DNA from 3 places in the Pseudoalteromonas shioyasakiensis genome. Region 3 is predicted to be linked to each of the others. Evidence: predicted binding sites of a transcription regulator. Region 3 holds the regulator's gene; each other region holds the start of a gene.
What was found. Region 3 encodes sigma-54, which starts transcription at its own class of promoters, with help from an activator protein. Its sites were predicted from a motif close to GTTGGCACGNNNNTNGNNT; they were not measured.
Positions count from the first base shown of each region.

Region 1 (3,191 bases), 1.2 Mb from region 3:
TTAATTTAAGCATTATTAAAAGCATTTTAGAGCAAATTGATGTCACCGTTGTGTGTGCACACAGTGGTGAAAAAGGCATTGAGCTGGCAAATAGCTTAAGGCCCGATCTCATTTTTATGGATATTCAGATGCCAGAAATGGATGGTTGTCAGGCAACGCGTATTATTCGTCAGTCATTCACCAAAGAGCAAATGCCGATTTACGCACTCACTGCACACAGTGAAAGCGAAGATATTGAGCATTCAATCGCGGCGGGTATGAATAAGCATTTAACTAAACCGATTGTTGCTAGTAAGTTGTTTTTAGCAATGAGTGAACTCGATAACACAAAAGAAGTCTTTTTTGATCAAGCTTTTATACTGTCTCAGTTTGCAAACAATACTAAGTTAGTATTAACTATGTTGTCGAAGTTTGCGACTATGGCAGCAGAGCAGTTATTACAAATCTCTACATTAAAAACTACCGATGAGTTGGTCCGTGTGGTTCATAATGTAAAAGGGTCAGCCGGAAATCTCGGTTTTAAGCGATTGTCAGCGTGCGCTCAGCAATGTGAAGCTAGGCTTAAGGCCGATGGCGAACTGCCCGAACAATTAAATGATGAGTTGCAATGGCAAATGAAACAGGTCATCGCATTTATCATCGAACAAGGATCTACTGATGTTGAAAAGAGCCAAGGTACTGATTGTTGATGACGATCCGTTAAACCGCTTGGTATTAGAGAAAACATTGCAGCAAGACTATGATGTTTTTTGTGTTGAGAGTGGCGAAAAAGCACTGACGTTTTTAAAAACGCAAACTGTTGATTTGTTGATCTTGGATATTGTAATGCCCGGCATTGACGGCTACGAAGTGCTTACTAAATTAAAAGAAAGCGCGACCACCAGTATGCTGCCTGTAATATTTATTTCAGCCAATACCAGCCATGATGACGAAGCGAAGGGCCTTGAATTAGGCGCGATGGACTACATCACTAAACCATTTAGTGCTGCTATCGTGCGTGCTCGAGTGCGCAATCAGCTGCTGATCAAACAAAAAAATGACTTACTCGAAATGCTCGCCTCAATTGATGGCTTAACAGAGATCCCAAACCGACGTTATTTAGATGAAAATTTAGCGCGAGAGTGGCGTCGTTGCCGTCGAGATCAAACCCCGTTATCGGTGTTATTGATGGATGTTGATCACTTTAAACGTTACAACGATTGCTATGGTCACCGAGCAGGTGATGATTGCTTAAAACAAATTGCTCATGCCTTAGTTGGAGCTTGTGAACGAGGCAGTGACTTTGTTGCTCGTTATGGTGGTGAAGAGTTTGCTGCGGTGTTACCCAATACTTCAGCGAAAGAGGCTATGTCGTTTGCAAATAAATTGCGCAATGCCGTGAATGATTTAAACATTCCACACAAAGCGTCGCTAAATGCTGACCATGTCACAATTAGTATAGGTATTGCGACCACAGAAAATGGTCAGGTTTATGCAGAACAAACTTTGCTTGAAGAAGCTGATTTAGGTCTTTATCAGGCTAAGGATGCCGGACGAGATCAGATAGTATCGAGAATGATAGCGGTGAGCGAACATAAGTAGGCAATAGCTGCCTACTTACAGAACTTAAATATGCTAATTAGCCGTTACTTAGCGATTTATAAATCGTATCACCCACGCCAATTAACTTATCATTTTTAAATACGAGTGGCGTACACTCGTCTTTAGTCATCTTGCCATCAGAGTGAATACTATGCGTTGCATAGAATAATACTTGGTAAACATCATCACCTTGCTTTAATAACTCGGTAAAGTTAGGTGTATTTAGTTTATTTAATACAGTTTGGTAGCTCGTATCTAATGCAAGGTTAGAAATCACTTCACGGTTGTTTTTATGCTGTTTCTGCCAGCTAGAAGAGTTACCTGCCCAATGTGTGTCAGCTTCACCGTCAGAAACAGCAATGACACAACCAGTTAAAAATGGTGCAGTTAGCGCGGCAATTAGAAGTGCTTTTTTCATGTTATTTTATCCCGAAGAAATTGTTTTATAGTTATTCACTTAATAGCAAGCTGCTTGCCAAATTGTTAAATCATAACTAAATCAATTATTTAGGTTGTTTTTAGTCAATAGACTAAGTAATAAATTACTAACTACTTAGCTCTATTGACTAATAAATTGCTATTTAGACCAACCTGTTACGAGTTTCGTCTTGATTAAATGCTTGGATATTTAACGCAATTTCGTTAACTAAGCGCACGATAGACTCTTGGCTGGCCCATGCAATGTGTGGGGTAAGTAATAAGTTTGCACCTTTGTATTGTGCCAGCGGGTTTTCGTGCTCTGCGGGTTCTTTACTGAGTACATCAACACCAGCTCCGGCTATGACATTATTAGCTAATGCATCAGCTAAATCGGCTTCATTGATGATCCCACCACGAGCAGTATTAATGATGATAGCTGACGGTTTCATCATGCTTAATTCTGCCGCGGCGATTTGGTTGCGTGTTTCATCAGTAAGCGGGCAGTGAACACTAATAATATCGGCCGTGGTTAGGGCATCATTGAAACTAACACGACCTTCACGAGGCGTTTGGCCTTTTCGTTCACTAATGATGACATTGGCACCAAAGGCGCGTGCTACATCGGCAACGGCTTTACCCAGTGAGCCATAGCCAACAATAGCCAGTGTTTTGCCGGCAATTTCATTAAAGCTGTAATCTAATCGGCAAAACATAGGGCTTTGCTGCCATAAGCCTTGCTGGCAATCATTAATGTATCTGTGAGTATTGCCCAATAAATTAGTGATGAGAGTAAAGGTATGCTGCACCACACTCGGTGTTGAATAGCATGCGACATTGGTCACAGCGATGTTATGTTCTTTGGCTGCATCTAAATCAATGTTGTTAGTACCCGTCGCTGCAACACATATTAATTTTAAATTAGTTAATTTGCTCATGGCGTGCTGATCAATCACCACTTTATTACTGATAACGACATCGGCATCTTCGCAGCGCTCAACAACCTGTTCTTGGGCGGTTAAGTCGTAACAGGTTAATTTACCTAATTGCGCTAGGGCATCTAACGAAGTGTTGGCTAATGTCGCTGCATCAAGGACAGTAATATTCATGTGCTTTCCTTTTTTAATTTATTGCTTGACCTTGGGGTGTACTCCAAGGTTTATAGTGAGCATAATAATTAAACGCTTCACAAT
Region 1 is NZ_CP077770.1:3,076,662-3,079,852, reverse strand. Features, by position in the region: gene KQP93_RS14305 (response regulator) at 1-689, shown strand, start outside; gene KQP93_RS14300 (GGDEF domain-containing response regulator) at 658-1,581, shown strand; gene KQP93_RS14295 (DUF3192 domain-containing protein) at 1,619-1,999, opposite strand; gene KQP93_RS14290 (D-2-hydroxyacid dehydrogenase) at 2,163-3,107, opposite strand.
Region 1: KQP93_RS14295 (DUF3192 domain-containing protein) is a predicted target of sigma-54. The motif match lies at 2,043-2,061, and genes of this name have one in related genera.

Region 2 (3,191 bases), 420 kb from region 3:
TAAGCGTGCCACTCCTGCACAGGCCTATTCAAAAAAGGGCTTAGTGATCACCTGCGCGTCGTTTTCAAAAACAGCTGCCCCTAGTTACCGCATAGGTTGGATCATTGCTGGTAAGTTTGCAGAGCAAGCAAGGCGACACAAACGCGCGCTTAGTTGCTCTGCGCCACTTATAAACCAGTGGACCTTGTATGAGTTTATAGCTAGCGGTGAGTACGACCGTAACATTCGTTTGCTTAGACAGCGCTTAAGTACCAACAAAGAGCGAATGATTTGGTGCCTGCAGCAATATATGCCAAGTTGTGCGCGTATAAGTAACCCGCAAGGGGGCTGTGTTATCTGGGTTGACCTTGGTAGCCAATATGATGCGGTAAAGTTATTCCATTTGGCACTAGAGGCGGGGATCAGCATTACTCCAGGGTTGATATTCTCAGCGGGTAAAAAGTACCGTAGCTGTTTTCGCTTAAGTTATGGCTTGCCTTGGTCTGAAAACTTAGAGCAGGCGATTAAAACGTTATCGCAACTGACTGCGCTGGCCAAAAAATAAAAAAGCGCAGAGCAAGCTCTGCGCAAAGGACCAAGTGTTTTGGTTCAGGGATGTTAATTCATTACTCTGCGTTCTGTTTGAAAGTAAATAGTTGATACTCTTTTAGCTCTGGTACTAGAACAACTAGCTCTTGCTCTTTATGAGCGATATCAGCAAAGCTGCCGCATAATGCATCTGCTCGTTCTTCAAGTTGAGCTGCCTGTGTTTCTACGCGTGCTTCTATTTGTGCGCCCATGTTTTCCATACGTTGCTCAAACTCATCCATGTCGCCACCTGAACCTAAAAGCTCAGAACCTAGTGCCACTAAAATGCTGCCCATTGATTGCATCATGGCTGACTCTACAGCCGATTCAATTTGCTCATCGAATTGGTCTTCAAAGTTTTGGCCAAATTTTTCGAAATTTTGCTGACCCATGGTGAACGCACCTTGCTGATAGAAAGCGTTTTGTACTTCTACGCTGATATCGTCCATTAATTCTGAAATGTCGCTTAGGCCATCAATATTGAAAGCATTTGATACTTCTTCGATGGCTACACCTGCTATTTTTACGCCATCAAGTGCGATATTTGCTACTTCAGGAAGTTGGCTGCGTAAGCTGTCTGAGTAATCTGCAATTGCTTGCTGTTGTGAAGCATCAAGCGACACGCTTTGACCATCGATATATAAAGTGTTCTGATCGATGATTTTCATAGTGCGATTATCGGCTGTGTATACTTCTAACTCGCTTGGTGTGATGCGTACATCATTTATAAATTCAACATCACACTGCTCACCGCTGAATGAAATATTTGTATCATTATCGTTATGAGCCATTGCGCCGGTAGCGATAAATAAAGAACTTACTAACAATAACTTTTTCATTTTTTTCTTTCCTGTTTGAAATGACACTAATACATAATCAAATTGAATGCCAAAATTTATAAATTTAATTAATTCAATTGCTTGCTGTATTTTTAGGCTTTTTTAAAAATTGCGGAGAGTAACTTTTTAACCATTTTTTAGTCAAATTAACTAAAAAATACACATGCATAAATGACTCTTATCGAAACGATAAAAAACTCTCACTTTTCAGAAATCAAATTTAGCGCTATTTATTCACAATATTGACATATGACCTATTTAGCATGGGTGTATGGCTTTATTTTGGTGGTTTTTTAGATACTAAATTACTACTGAGCTTTTTAATCTTTGCCAATTCATCGAGCAAATTTTAATCTCAAGAATTGGTCTCAAACACTTTATGGAGTGGGTTGTGGGTAAGACATTTAGTTATGACGCGCTAGATGACGATTTTGTTGAAGACGAGTACGAAATGGTCGGGCGTAATCAACACGACAAGAAAAAGCAACGCGTAAAGAAGAAGTTGGAAGACTATCTTGAGCAAAAACGCTTGCGCAGAAACTTAGGCGATGACGACTTTGACGAGTACTTGAACGACTAAGCATTAATTTAGATAAAGAGGCAATTTGCCTCTTTATTGCTTTTTTATGCTTTGTTATTTGCTCAGTGCAGCTGCGATGTCTGATTCGAGCTGTTCAGGCTTTGTAAGTGGCGCATATCGCTTAATGGCCTTGCCATCTTTACCAATTAAAAATTTGGTGAAGTTCCATTTTATTTTGCGGGTGATAAAACCTGGTAACTCTGATTTTAGGTATCTAAAAACAGGGTGAGCATGTTCGCCATTCACATCGACTTTGCTCATCATTAAAAAGCTAACGCCATAGTTAATTAGGCAGCCTTCTTTAATTTCTTTTGCATCACCTGGTTCTTGTTTACCAAATTGGTTACAAGGAAAACCAATTATCACTAAGCCTTGCTCATGATACTTTTCATGCAGTGCTTGTAAGCCTTCATATTGTGGAGTGAAGCCACATTTACTTGCTGTATTTACAACAAGTACGACCTTGTTTTCAAAATCAGAAAAGTCAACGGTTTGGCCTTGTAGGCTGGTGGCTGAGAGTTGGTGAAATTCGCTCATAATGATAACTTTTTTATTATTGTTGCATTGATTCTAACTTGCTTGGAGTTTTTCTAAAAGGGTAAATTTTAATCAGCGCTTTTCTTATTTGGTGTTAAGCATCGCAGCTAACTTAAAATTATAAATAATCCCATCCCTGCCAGTGTTGTGTAGTATATGTTATGTGTTTTATAAGCCACGATAACAGACACAACAGCAGCGCTTAGATAGGGGTTTTGCCACTCTAGATTTATTCCTTCGTCATTAATAAACACAATGGGCACCCAAATTGCGGTGAGTACGGCAGGGGCGCTAAAACTTAAAAATTGCTGCATTTTCGGGCCGACTTTAAACGGTAATGCGCGGTGCAAAAATAAGTAACGTGTGAAGAAGGTGATACACGCCATTAATAAAATGGTGGTCATCATAGTGTATGCTCCTCTTTTGCTTGCCAGCGACTAATTAGATAACCCACTGTCATAGCGATAAGAGCTGCGGTGACAAGCCAAAGTTGAAAGCCCTGACTTTTTAATAGTGTTGCTACAACGCCTGCGGTGATCACTGTAGCCAGTGTCGCAATGTTCTTTACTCCCGGAATAACTAAAGCAATAAACGTGGCAGCGATGGCAAAATCAAGGCCAAGGTGTGTTAAATCGGGAAGTAAGCTTCCTGCGACAATACCTAGTAAG
Region 2 is NZ_CP077770.1:63,709-66,899, forward strand. Features, by position in the region: gene KQP93_RS00340 (aminotransferase-like domain-containing protein) at 1-544, shown strand, start outside; gene KQP93_RS00345 (YggN family protein) at 606-1,406, opposite strand; gene KQP93_RS00350 (PA3496 family putative envelope integrity protein) at 1,798-1,986, shown strand; gene KQP93_RS00355 (glutathione peroxidase) at 2,041-2,523, opposite strand; gene KQP93_RS00360 (AzlD domain-containing protein) at 2,631-2,930, opposite strand; gene KQP93_RS00365 (AzlC family ABC transporter permease) at 2,927-3,191, opposite strand, start outside.
Region 2: KQP93_RS00345 (YggN family protein) is a predicted target of sigma-54. The motif match lies at 1,442-1,460, and genes of this name have one in related genera.

Region 3 (3,191 bases):
TTAATTATTGCCACAGGCACACCAGCTTACTTCGAAGAAAAACAAACTGATGGCACCGTGATGAGCGCCAGCGCCGAAGAAGTTCGTTATGATGTTGCAAAACGCTTCTTAACCTTAAACGGTGAAGCTGAAGTTACTCAAGCAGGTCAAAAAGTAACAGCAAAAAGCATTACCTATGATATGGCACAGCAGCTGATCAGTGCTGAAAAAGACGAAAATTCAACAGATCGTGTACACACTATTTTAGTACCTGTTGAAAATAAAAAAGACAATAAAGGCCAACCATGAGCACATTAAAAGCAGAGCTTTTAGCTAAAAGCTACAAAGGCCGTCAAGTGGTTAAAAATGTCGGTCTTGAAGTTGAGGCAGGCAGTATTGTTGGCTTGCTTGGCCCAAATGGCGCAGGTAAAACCACCACCTTCTACATGATTGTAGGCTTAGTACCAAGCGACAAAGGTAAAATCAGCATTGATGATAACGATATTACCCTTTTGCCAATGCACAATCGTGCCCGCTTAGGTATCGGCTATCTGCCACAAGAATCGTCAATTTTTCGAAAGTTAACGGTGTACCAAAACTTGATGGCTATTTTAGAAACTCGCAAAGATCTAAACAAAGCAGGTCGCGAAGAAACACTAAATAGCTTACTCGATGAATTTAGCATCCAACACATTCGCGATAGCCAAGGTATGGCGCTGTCAGGTGGTGAACGCCGCCGTGTTGAAATTGCTCGCGCATTAGCCGCAAATCCTAAATTTATCCTTTTAGATGAGCCTTTTGCTGGTGTTGATCCAATTTCAGTGTTAGATATAAAGAAAATAATTGAGCACCTAAAAAATCGTGGTATTGGTGTACTAATTACTGACCATAATGTTCGAGAAACCCTTGATGTTTGTGAAAAAGCCTACATTGTTTCTCATGGGGAGCTAATTGCATCAGGCACACCTGAGCACGTATTAGCAGACCAAACTGTACGCGATGTATATCTAGGCGAGCAATTCAGGCTGTAACCATTACGCCAGCGACTAGAGCATCTGCTAGACTTATAACAATGACAATAAATCGATAATGACTTAACTGTGTTTGCACAGTTATCGATAACTTAAAAAGGATTGTTAGGGATACATGAGGCAATCATTACAGCTGCGCATGGGCCAGCAACTTACAATGACTCCACAACTGCAACAAGCTATTCGTTTGTTGCAGCTCAGTACATTGGATCTCCAGCAAGAAATTCAAGAAGCGCTTGATAGTAATCCTCTACTTGAAGTGGAAGAAGCGGATTACAACGAAGAAAGCACCGGCAAGAATGAGCAAAAAGCTGAATCTGACGATGTGCAAGTCAGCGCGTCTGCCGAAGAAGCTCCTAGCGAATACGAGCAAGAAAGTAGTGATGCTCTCAATAAAGACACCGTAAGCGATGACTTAGCTATGGATGTTACCTGGGATGAGTACATGAGTGCCGCCCCTTCAACATCGTCAGGGCCAATGCCTGAAGATGAATCAATCTATCAGGGTGCATCAACCGAAACCCTTCACGAATACCTAATGTGGCAATTACAGCTCACGCCATTTAGCCCTACTGATGAAGCGATTGCTGTGGCAATTGTAGAAGCTATCGATGAATCAGGTATTTTAACGGTAAGCTGTGAAGATATCGTCGAAAGCTTTAATCAAAATAGCGATGAAGAAGAAATCGAACTTGATGAAGTCGAAGCGGTCTTAAAAAGAATTCAGTTATTTGATCCTGTTGGTATTGGCGCACGCAGTTTACAAGAATGTCTGTGCATTCAGTTACGTCAATTCGATGCTAATACGCCATATTTAGCTGAAACTAAAATGGTTTTATCTGAGCATATCGAATTATTAGCGAGTCGCGACTATCGAACTTTGATGAAAAAGACTAAGCTTAAAGAAAACGAGCTTAAAGAAGTGATGACGCTCATCCACAGCTTAAATCCTAAGCCTGCGGATAGCATAGTGCGCGAAGAGTCTGAGTACGTCATACCTGATGTATCAGTAAAAAAAGTAAAAGGTCGCTGGGTAGTCGAGTTAAACCCAGACTGTATGCCAAAGATTAGAGTGAACAGCCAATATGCGGCGATGTCTCGCTCTGTTAAATCAAGTAGCGACAGCCAATTTATTCGCTCTCACTTACAAGAAGCTAAGTGGTTTATTAAAAGCTTAGAAAGCCGTAACGATACGCTATTAAAAGTGACCAACTGTATCGTTCAACAACAACAAGCTTTCTTTGAGCATGGCCCTGAGGCAATGAAGCCGATGGTGCTAAATGATGTTGCTGAAATGGTCGAAATGCATGAATCGACGATTTCACGGGTAACAACGCAAAAATATATGCATACCCCACGGGGTATTTTTGAGTTGAAATATTTCTTCTCAAGCCATGTCAGCACCGAAAATGGTGGTGAGTGTTCTTCTACAGCAATACGCGCTTTAATCAAGAAGTTAGTCGCTGCAGAAAACTCAGCTAAACCATTGAGTGATAGCAAAATTGCAGATATATTGGCTGAGCAAGGAATTAAAGTAGCTAGACGTACAATTGCAAAATATCGTGAGTCTCTAGCAATACCTCCGTCTAATCAGCGTAAGAGTCTGATTTAGACGTTTTACATAGAAGGAAAAATGCTTATGCAACTAAATTTAACTGGTCGTCATGTAGAAATCACAGATTCATTAAGAGACTATGTAAACACCAAGTTTGCGAAACTAGAAAGGCATTTTGACCATATTAATAATGTTCATGTCATTCTAGATGTAGAAAAATTAAGCCAAAAAGCAGAAGCAACTTTACATGTAAACGGAGGCGAGTTATTCGCTTCTACAGAACATCAAGATATGTACGCAGCCATTGACTCACTGATCGATAAACTCGATCGCCAAGTCATTAAACACAAAGAGAAATTAGCTCGACATTAAATTATGAAACTAAGTTCACTTACTAACCAGGACTGCAGCAAAGCTGCGGTCCTTTTTAATAGCAAAAAAAGAATTCTTGAATATATCAGCGAACTGGCTCACCAGCAGCTTCCTCATTTATCGCAACAAGATATCCTAGATGCTTTACTCAACCGAGAAAAACTAGGTAGCACCGGCATTGGCCGAGGTATTGCTATTCCACATGGCCGAATGAGTGGCGCAGATGAACCTCATGCTTTTGTGATAGTGAGTGA
Region 3 is NZ_CP077770.1:483,015-486,205, reverse strand. Features, by position in the region: gene lptA (lipopolysaccharide transport periplasmic protein LptA) at 1-288, shown strand, start outside; gene lptB (LPS export ABC transporter ATP-binding protein) at 285-1,010, shown strand; gene KQP93_RS02320 (RNA polymerase factor sigma-54) at 1,126-2,622, shown strand; gene hpf (ribosome hibernation promoting factor) at 2,650-2,937, shown strand; gene ptsN (PTS IIA-like nitrogen regulatory protein PtsN) at 2,941-3,191, shown strand, end outside.